Regions from separate parts of the Streptomyces sp. NPDC054794 genome, predicted to be linked through region 3. Evidence: riboswitches for the same ligand, from Rfam matches in the RefSeq annotation. Region 3 holds a riboswitch; each other region holds the start of a gene.

The links. Region 3 has a riboswitch for cyclic di-AMP ahead of ACWGKT_RS23850 (transglycosylase SLT domain-containing protein). Riboswitches for the same ligand answer to the same signal wherever they lie in the genome.
Region 1: linked by a shared signal. The riboswitch ahead of ACWGKT_RS21715 (C40 family peptidase) and the one ahead of ACWGKT_RS23850 (transglycosylase SLT domain-containing protein) in region 3 are both predicted to bind cyclic di-AMP.
Region 2: linked by a shared signal. The riboswitch ahead of ACWGKT_RS15200 (M23 family metallopeptidase) and the one ahead of ACWGKT_RS23850 (transglycosylase SLT domain-containing protein) in region 3 are both predicted to bind cyclic di-AMP.
Region 4: linked by a shared signal. The riboswitch ahead of ACWGKT_RS04610 (transglycosylase family protein) and the one ahead of ACWGKT_RS23850 (transglycosylase SLT domain-containing protein) in region 3 are both predicted to bind cyclic di-AMP.

The regions. Positions count from the first base shown of each region.
Region 1 is NZ_JBSHAQ010000019.1:137,838-140,029, forward strand. It holds gene pcrA (DNA helicase PcrA) at 1-268, opposite strand, end outside; cyclic di-AMP (ydaO/yuaA leader) riboswitch at 650-819, shown strand; gene ACWGKT_RS21715 (C40 family peptidase) at 828-2,030, shown strand.
Region 2 is NZ_JBSHAQ010000012.1:93,436-95,627, forward strand. It holds gene ACWGKT_RS15195 (alpha-galactosidase) at 1-446, shown strand, start outside; cyclic di-AMP (ydaO/yuaA leader) riboswitch at 753-910, shown strand; gene ACWGKT_RS15200 (M23 family metallopeptidase) at 915-1,871, shown strand; gene ACWGKT_RS15205 (SGNH/GDSL hydrolase family protein) at 2,127-2,192, shown strand, end outside.
Region 3 is NZ_JBSHAQ010000022.1:142,403-144,594, forward strand. It holds gene ACWGKT_RS23845 (HAD family hydrolase) at 1-379, shown strand, start outside; gene ACWGKT_RS23850 (transglycosylase SLT domain-containing protein) at 403-888, opposite strand; cyclic di-AMP (ydaO/yuaA leader) riboswitch at 892-1,064, opposite strand; gene ACWGKT_RS23855 (polyprenyl synthetase family protein) at 1,954-2,192, shown strand, end outside.
Region 4 is NZ_JBSHAQ010000003.1:206,454-208,645, forward strand. It holds gene ACWGKT_RS04605 (transglycosylase family protein) at 1-975, shown strand, start outside; cyclic di-AMP (ydaO/yuaA leader) riboswitch at 1,158-1,327, shown strand; gene ACWGKT_RS04610 (transglycosylase family protein) at 1,332-1,988, shown strand.

The DNA.
Region 1 (2,192 bases), on a different contig from region 3:
TGAGCAGCGGGGAGCCGGCGTGCGAGACGGCCGCACGCTGGTTCTCGTTCAGCCCCTCCAGGAGCGCGGCCGCGTCGAGCACCGGGCGCGGGGCCCCGTCGCGGTAGTGGGAGTCGCGGTCCGGAGGCACGTCGAACTTCCCGCCGAACAGATCGTCCGGAATCGACTCCGGAGCGTGATCGTCCTCGGGCGGCGGCGGGGGCTCCTCCGCGTGCCCGCGGGGGGCCTGGAGATCCGCCAGGAAGCTTTCGTCAAAGAGGCTGCTCATCGCTCTCCGAGTCTAGGGCGCCGCACTGACAACCCGCGGCCACCCCGGAAATCAGCGGCCCCGGATCTTCCGGATCCGGCCATCGGACACCTTCCCGCCCTCCGGAGTCGTTCCGTCACACCAGGTGAACGACCGACCTTCCACGCCGCCACGGCACCCGAACCATGACCAGCGAGCCGGTAACGCTACGAAGCGGACGGGTGTCGCGGCTCCGGACAAGTCGTCGCATGTCACTCCGGATTGAGCACGGTGCGCGAAATCCATGGTCAAGGTCACGAAAATGTATCGGGCATATCGCACATCAACCTTCACAGGGGCCACACGAGTTGGCTAGCGTTCCGGGCAGGCCGTACGACCCCCACCGGCGAACGTCGCCGGGCCGCACGGCCTCCGCCGAGTCCGGCGCCTCCTCGCGGCAGCCGGAGCCGGGGACCCACCGACCTTGGGGTGAATCGGTCCGACTTCCCTTCGGGGACCGGCCGTAGGGCAACCCTTCCGAACCACCCGCCCGAACCCGACAGCTAACTCGGTAGGCGGAACATGGAAGGAGTCGCCTCCCTTGGCGTCGCACCGCAAGTCGCGCCCCCCGAGCCCCCTCGTAGCAGGCATACGCACCCCCGCCCTCGCCACCGCCGCCCTCACCTCGGTGGCCCTGCTGTCCCAGACGGCCAACGCCACCCCGTCCACCGACGGCAAGCCGAGCATCGAGGAGGTCGAGAAGAAGGTCGACGACCTCTACCGCCAGGCGGAGTCGGCGACCGAGAAGTACAACTCGGCCAAGGAGAAGTCCGGCAAGCAGCGCAAGCAGGTCGACACGTTGCTGGACGACGTGGCCCGGCGCACGGACAAGCTCAACAAGGCCCGTGAGGAACTGGGCACCTTCGCCGCGGCCCAGTACCGCACCGGGAGCTCCGCCCCCGACACGGCCACCTTCCTGCTCGCGGACTCCCCGCAGGACTACTTCGACCAGACCCAGCTGATGCACCGGCTGACCTCGCGTCAGAAGGAAGCGGTCGACGACTACGTCACGCAGCAGTCCGCGACCATGAAGAAGCGGCAGGAGGCCGCCAAGAGCCTGGAGACGCTCAACGAGTCGCAGAGCGAGCTGAAGACCGCCAAGGCCACCGTCCAGACGAAGCTCTCCACCGCGCGGGAGCTGCTGTCCAAGCTGACGGCGGAGGAGAAGGCGCGGCTCGCCGCGATCGAGAAGCGCAAGCAGGAGGAGGCCGCGCGGAAGGCGGCCGAGCTCGCGAAGCAGCAGGCCGCGCAGCAGGCGGCCGAGGAAGCGGCCCAGCGGAAGAAGGACGCGGCGGCGAGCGCGTCCCCCTCGCCGTCGCCGTCCACCGGCTCGTCGACCGGCACCTCCACCGGGTCGGGCTCGTCGACGCCCAGCTCCACGTCCACCGCCAAGGCCGACAAGGCGCTCGCCTTCGCCCGCGCCCAGATCGGCAAGCCGTACGTCTGGGGCGCCACCGGCCCCGGCTCCTACGACTGCTCCGGCCTCACCCAGGCCGCCTGGAAGGCCGCCGGCGTCAGCCTCCCGCGCACCACCTGGGACCAGGTCAACGCCGGCACCACGGTCTCCCTCGCGGACGCCCGGCCCGGCGATCTGATCTTCTTCTACGACGACATCAGCCACGTCGGCATCTACATCGGCGGCGGCATGATGATCCACGCCCCGAAGCCGGGCGCCTACGTCCGCGAGGAGTCGATCTACTACGCCGGCTCGTCGATCATCCACAGCGTGGTGCGGCCCGCCTGAGCGGCGGACGCGCACGCCTGCGTGTGCCGCTGGGCTCCGGCGCTCAGGCCTGACTGGGCGCCGGGGACCCGCTTCGCGCGACTGTGCCCGCGCGCGTGGTCCACTCGCACGCTTTTCGTGGCGCACGCGCGCGTGGAGCGCTCGTCACGCGCCCGGCGCTCC
Region 2 (2,192 bases), on a different contig from region 3:
GCCCGAACACCCAGCTCAACGGCCGGTTCAGCTCCCTGCGCTTCCGGTTCGTGAGCTCCATGGCCGGAGTCCTCGGAGTGGGCGGCGACCTCGCGGAGTGGAGTGAGGAGGAGCTCACCGAGGCCGGGGAATGGGTGGAGCTCTACAAGGAGATCCGTCCGGTCGTGCAGCGCGGCGAGCTGTACCGGCTGCGGCCCCCGGAGGGCGGGCTGAGCGCGGTGCAGTACGTGCTCGGGGACGAGGCGGTCGTACTCGCCTGCCTCCAGGCCCAGTCCTACGGTGAGCCGGTCCCGGCGCTGCGGCTGCGCGGCCTCGACCCGACGGCGTCGTACGAATGCCGCGAAACGGGTGAAATGCACCGCGGGGCGATCCTGCTGCACCACGGTCTGCGCACCGGCCTGCGGGGCGATTTCGACGCGGCCGTCTTCCGCCTCCGTCGTATTTGAGGCTTATGTCCCAATCGACCTCTTCATTCCAACTCGCTCTGGAATGAAGGGGCCTGCAGGGCGGTGCGTGAGGAGCGTCATACGGTGACCGTCCGTCGCGCGTCATGCTCACGTAATTCGCGGGCTTTTCCAGGGATTTGACGGGGCGAACCGGGCGGAAATGCACGGAGGGTGACCGGGAATTCCCGTAACGGATCAAGCTAAAGCCGGACACAAGGAACCTTCTGCTTGTCCGTTCGCATCTTGCTCGCTTACGTTCGCCACCAATCCGGTCGGAACGCCGAATCCTGCCGCCGCCCGGAGCCCCGCACACACTCACCCGTGCACGGCAGGAGCGGGGGACCCACCAGGCACGACGGCCTGTTCCGGTCTCCGGGACGCCTAGGGGTGAAGCCGCGCCTCACGCGGCCGGGCAGCTCCAGCCCGAACCCGACAGCTCACCTCGCAGGCGTCGGAGAGGAATGCGCCATGCCCGCGAAGGGTAAGCACCGCCGCCCCAAGACCCCGCGGTTCAGCCGGTCGATAGCCGTCGCCGGTACCGGTGGCGCCGCGCTGGCGCTGCCGCTCCTGGGTGCCACCGGCGCCCACGCGACCACCGCGCAGTCGGCCGCCCAGTCCGTCGCGGAAAAGGCCGTCCAGTCGGTTCCGACCGTCGCGAAGAAGGCCGCGAAAGCGCATGCGGGAACGCGTACGTACACCGTGAAGTCCGGCGACTGCCTCGCGAAGATCGCCGACGAACACCAGGTGCGCGGCGGCTGGCACCGGCTCTACCGGGACAACCACCAGGCCGTCGGCGGCAACCCCTCGCTCATCCACCCCGGCCTGAAGCTCCTCCTCGGCAAGAAGGCCGCGGCCTTCACCCAGCCGTCCCGTGCGCAGGCGCCCTCCTACGCTCCCGCCGCTCCCTCGGCCCCGGCCGCCGAGCCGTCGGCCGTGTCGGACGCGTCCGGGCAGAGCGCCCCGGCCGCCGGCACGTCGGCCGACACCGCGGCGAACACCGTGACCACGGTCTCCACCGGCTTCACCCTGCCGGTCCAGGGCGCCACCATCGGCACCTCCTACCACGTCGCGGGCAGCATGTGGTCCAGCGGCTACCACACCGGCGTCGACTTCGTCGTCCCGACCGGCACCCCGGTCAAGGCCGTGGGCACGGGCACGGTCGTCTCCGCGGGCTGGGGCGGCGCCTACGGCAACCAGGTCGTGATCCGGCTCGCCGACGGCTACTACGCCCAGTACGCCCACCTGTCCCAGCTCTCCGTCACGGCGGGCCAGGCCGTGGCCCCGGGCCAGCAGGTGGGGCTGTCCGGCGCGACCGGCAACGTGACCGGCCCGCACCTGCACTTCGAAATCCGCACCACGCCGAACTACGGCTCGGACGTGGACCCCGTCAGCTACCTTCGCGCGCACGGCGTCGCCGTCGCCTGACACGCGGCGCGCCTACGCAGCCGAAGGCCGGACCTCGATCCCCCCGGGTCCGGCCTTCGGTGTCTCCCGGGCCAGGACTTCAAGGTGTTTCGGGGCTTCAACAGGCCTGCGGGACCACCTATTCCCCCATTGGCAAACTCTTTAAGGGTGTCTTATCTCACCGTTCGTCAACCCCTTCCTACGATCGCGTAGGTCACATCCGAAGGGGAATCATGGGCCGATGTGGCAGACGATTCGAAGAGTGACAACAGATCAGTGATCGGGTCGTACGTGGCGGTGGGGGACAGCTTCACCGAGGGCGTCGGCGACCCCGGCCCCGAC
Region 3 (2,192 bases):
CGACCTGTGGTGCGCGCCGATCAGCAAGGTCCTGCTGCGCCATCACACCCTGTCCGACGACGAGTTGGCGCGGACGGCGCGCGCGGTGGTGGGCTCGCTGGCCACGGTCACCATGTCGGGGCCCGGGACCGTGGAGCTCCAGCCCTGCGGCATCACCAAGGCGACCGGCCTGGCGCTGGCCGCCGAACACCTCGACCTGAGCGCCGAACGGGCCATCGCCTTCGGGGACATGCCCAATGACATCCCCATGTTCCGCTGGGCGGCTCACGGCGTGGCGATGGCCAACGCCCATCCCGAACTCAAGGCGGTGGCCGACGAGATCACGAAGTCGAACGAGGACGACGGCATCGCCGTCGTCCTCGAAAGACTCTTCGCTTAGCTCTACCGCTTCGGGTGGACGCGTCAGTACGCGCTGTTGACGTTGTCCATCGAGCCGTACCGCGCGGCCGCGTAGTTGCAGGCGGCGGTGATGTTCGCGATCGGGTCGTAGATGTCGAACGACGTGCCGGCCACGTGGTACGTGTTGAACGTCGGGTCGATGACCTGCAGCAGGCCCTTGGACGGGATGCCCTTGGCCGCGTTGGAGTCCCACAGGTTGATGGCCCGCGGGTTGCCGGACGACTCGCGCATGATGTTGCGGTGGATCCCGTTGTACGAGCCCGGAATGTGCTTCTCCGCCATGATCGCGAGGGACTCGCGGATCCAGCCGTCGAGGTTGTTCGGGTACCCGGCGAGTGTGGTGGAGGGGGTGGTGGCCGTCGGGGCGGCCGAGGCGGCGGTCGCGCCGACGAGCGGGACGGCGAGCACCGTGACACCGGTGCCGACGAGGGCGAGCTTGCGGACGAGGCGGGACGAGCGGGTGCTGGTGTGCTGAGCGGCAGCAGACATGGCGAAGTTCCTCTCCGTCGCCTACGAGGTGAGCTGTCGGGTTCGGGCGGGGAGGTGCCCGGCCGTACCACCGTGAGGTGGCACTGACTTCACCCCGCCGTTCCGGTGCGACATGTGCCGACCGGTCCGGCGACTTACCTGGGTTCCCCCGCTCCTGCCTACGGCGAATGAGTTCGTCGATGGGTGCGTAGGGCGGCGGCAGGATTCGGCGTTCCGCCCGACAGCCCGGAAGCTATGCGAGAGCACATGTCGGGAACAAGACTCGGAATCACATAACGCACCGATTGACCTTGGTCTGAGGCGTATGGGGTGCTTGATCCTTTGCGGTTGCCAAGCCTCAACTGGCCGACGCGGCAAGGCGAAATGGGTCAAAGGGGGCTCTGGTGGTCCGATGGGGTGGAGTGACCCAATTCACGGAATAAGGCTGGAATAATATTCACGGCAAAGCGGACATGCGGGTCGGAAGGGGGTTTCGCGAGGGCGACGAAAGAGTCCTTTTCCCGCGTTCGGCGGAATGGGCCCACCACCCCTTGTAGGTCGTTTTGTCCGATACCGGAAGTGGCTCGTATCACAGGCGCGCCGCACCTGCGGTCACTCGGGTTGGGCCGGACGGCGGACGGTGTCGCCGTTTGCTCCGGTGGGTGAGCCGGTGGGTGGGGTGGGCCGGCGGACGGGCCGACGGGCGGAGCGGAGGGTGGGCGGGGGCGTGAAGGGGGTGAGGCGCTCCGGATGGTGGAACCCGCCGGGCGGGGCCCGTCGTTGTCCTGATGGTCGCCGCCGGAGCGGGCCCCGGCGGCCGCCGTGAGCGGCTCGGGCGCGAGGGCCGCCATTCGGACGAATGGGTAAGCAGACGGACAAAGAGTGCTGCATCCTCTGGAGTCGATAAATATTTGGTCATATCGACTGATCGAAAACATACCGGTCGTGCTCCGATAGCGCCCGGGCTGGACGGGTGGGCGCTATCGGTGATCGAAACCTGACCGGATACGCTGACTTGAGTGATGGCAGCGACCTATCGACAAACCGCGTAACCGCCAGCAGACACCAGCAGACAGGAGACCCCTCGTGACCGTCGTCGGGCCGTTCGGGCTGAGCGTGCGGGACCAGGCTCTGGAAGCCGATGTCCAGGCCGGATTGGCGGCTGTCGAGGAGGGTTTGCTCGAAGCCACCAAGAGTGAGGTCCCGTTCATCACGGAGGCCGCGCAGCACCTGGTGCGGGCCGGCGGGAAGCGGTTCCGGCCGCTGCTCGTGATGCTCGCGGCCCAGTTCGGTGACCCGTACGCGCCGGGCATCGTGCCCTCGGC
Region 4 (2,192 bases), on a different contig from region 3:
GCGGCCGGAGTGACCGGCTCCGCCATCGCCATCCCGCTCCTCGGTGCCACCGCCGCGAACGCGGCCGACGGAAACACCTGGGACAAGGTGGCCGAGTGCGAGAGCGGCGGCTCCTGGAGCGCCGACACGGGCAACGGGTACTACGGCGGCCTGCAGATGTCCCAGGACGACTGGGACAAGTACGGCGGCCTCCACTACGCCGTCAGCCCCGACCAGGCCAGCCGTTCGCAGCAGATAGCCGTCGCCGAGCGGATCCTCGCCGACCAGGGCACGGAGCACTGGGCCACCTGCGCCCTGCTGTCCGGGCTCACCGCGAACTCCGGTTCGGTCGACGTCGACACCGGTGTCGGGGGATCCGGCTCGCAGGGCAACGGCCAGGCCTCTTCCGGCGATTCGGATGAGTCATCCGGTTTGTCCGACTCGTCCAGCGGGTCCGACGAGTCCGGCGACTCCGACGGTGCCGCTCCGTCCCACGGTTCCTCACCGTCCGCCTCTCCCTCGTCGAGCGCCGACACCGGCAAGAAGGGCGAGGGGGAGAACTCCGCAAAGTCGGACAAGTCGGCATCGCCCGACTCCAAGGGTTCGGGCGATTCGCAGGGAACCCACAGCTCGGTCACCGAGTCTCCCAAGGTGGACGACTCGGACAACTCGTGGCAGACCGGTAGTTCTTGGAGCCTGGTCGACACCGGGGCGAGCAGCGGCGGCCGCCACCGCGGGGTCAGTGCGGACGAGGACGCGGACGAAAGTGCCGTAAGCGGACAGACCGCCACAACTTCCGGCCGTCACGCCACTCGTGGGGACTCCACCTACACCGTGCGCTCCGGTGACACTCTCGTCTCCATCGCGGACTCCCTTGACGTGGACGGCGGATGGCGGGCGCTCTATGCCGCCAACGAGAAGTCCATCGGGGCCGACCCGAACGACATCTCCGCCGGTCAGACCCTGGAAGTTGGCGGCGAAACGGGTGCAAAGTAGCGGGAGTTGGCGTCCCGATTCGGGCTCAATGTCCGCTTTGCTGAAAGTGTGGGATGAGTCTCAGAAGCCCTGATCGTCTTTGAAATTCCCCGGATCACGTGTCTACGGTCGGGACCGCTCGTCACCACGAGCCCCGGCTGCCGCAACGCCGAATCCTGTCAGCGGCCGTACGGGAACAGTCGTCGCGTCACGCGCCGTAGGCAGGAGCGGGGGACCCAAGGTAGGTGCCGGGCCCGGCAGTTGATGCCGGATCCGGCTTGGGGTGAAGCCACGCCTTCTCGGAAGGTGTGGCCGGGCAACTCAACCGGCCCGAACCCGACAGCTCACCTCGCAGGCGTCGGTGAGGGGATCGATCCATGCTGTTTTCCGGCAAGGGCAAGCACCGTCGTCCGGCCAAGGCCACCCGCGCCATCGCGATCGCCGGTGTCACCGGCGCCGCCATCGCCGCTCCGCTGGTCGCCTCCGGCAGCGCTTCCGCCGCCACCGCCTCCGAGTGGGACAAGGTCGCCCAGTGCGAGGCGGGCGGCAACTGGTCCATCAACACCGGTAACGGCTACTACGGCGGTCTGCAGTTCTCCGCTTCCACCTGGGCCGCCTACGGCGGCACGAAGTACGCCGCCACCGCCGACAAGGCGAGCAAGGCGCAGCAGATCGAGATCGCCGAGAAGGTCCTCGCCGCCCAGGGCAAGGGTGCCTGGCCGGTCTGCGGCACGGGCCTGTCCAGCACCCCGTACGGCGGCTCCGCCGCCGCGCCCACCACCCGCTCGACCGAGCCGCAGGCCGCCACCCGCTCCACCAAGCGTCCGGCCGTGACCAAGACCGTCACCACCCCGACCGGCAAGAAGGTCAAGAAGGGCGACGGCGAGTACAAGGTCGTCAAGGGTGACACCCTCGGCTCGATCGCCGCGAAGCACAAGGTCAAGGGCGGCTGGCAGAAGCTGTTCCAGCTGAACAAGGGCATCGTCCAGGACGCCGACCTCATCTACCCCGGCCAGCAGCTGCACCTGAAGTAATCAGTGGCCCGCAGCTGAGCCACGGCGCCCTCACACTCGTGCCCCCACCGCGGAGGGCACCTGAGGTCACCCCCGTCCCCACGGTCTCCCCGCCCCGGCGCGTAATCCCCCGTACGCGCCGGGGCGGGGTTTTTCGTGTGCCGTTCGCCGGGGCTTCGAGTCGTTTTCCACTCTCCCTTTGTTCCGACAGGAAACAATGGGTAC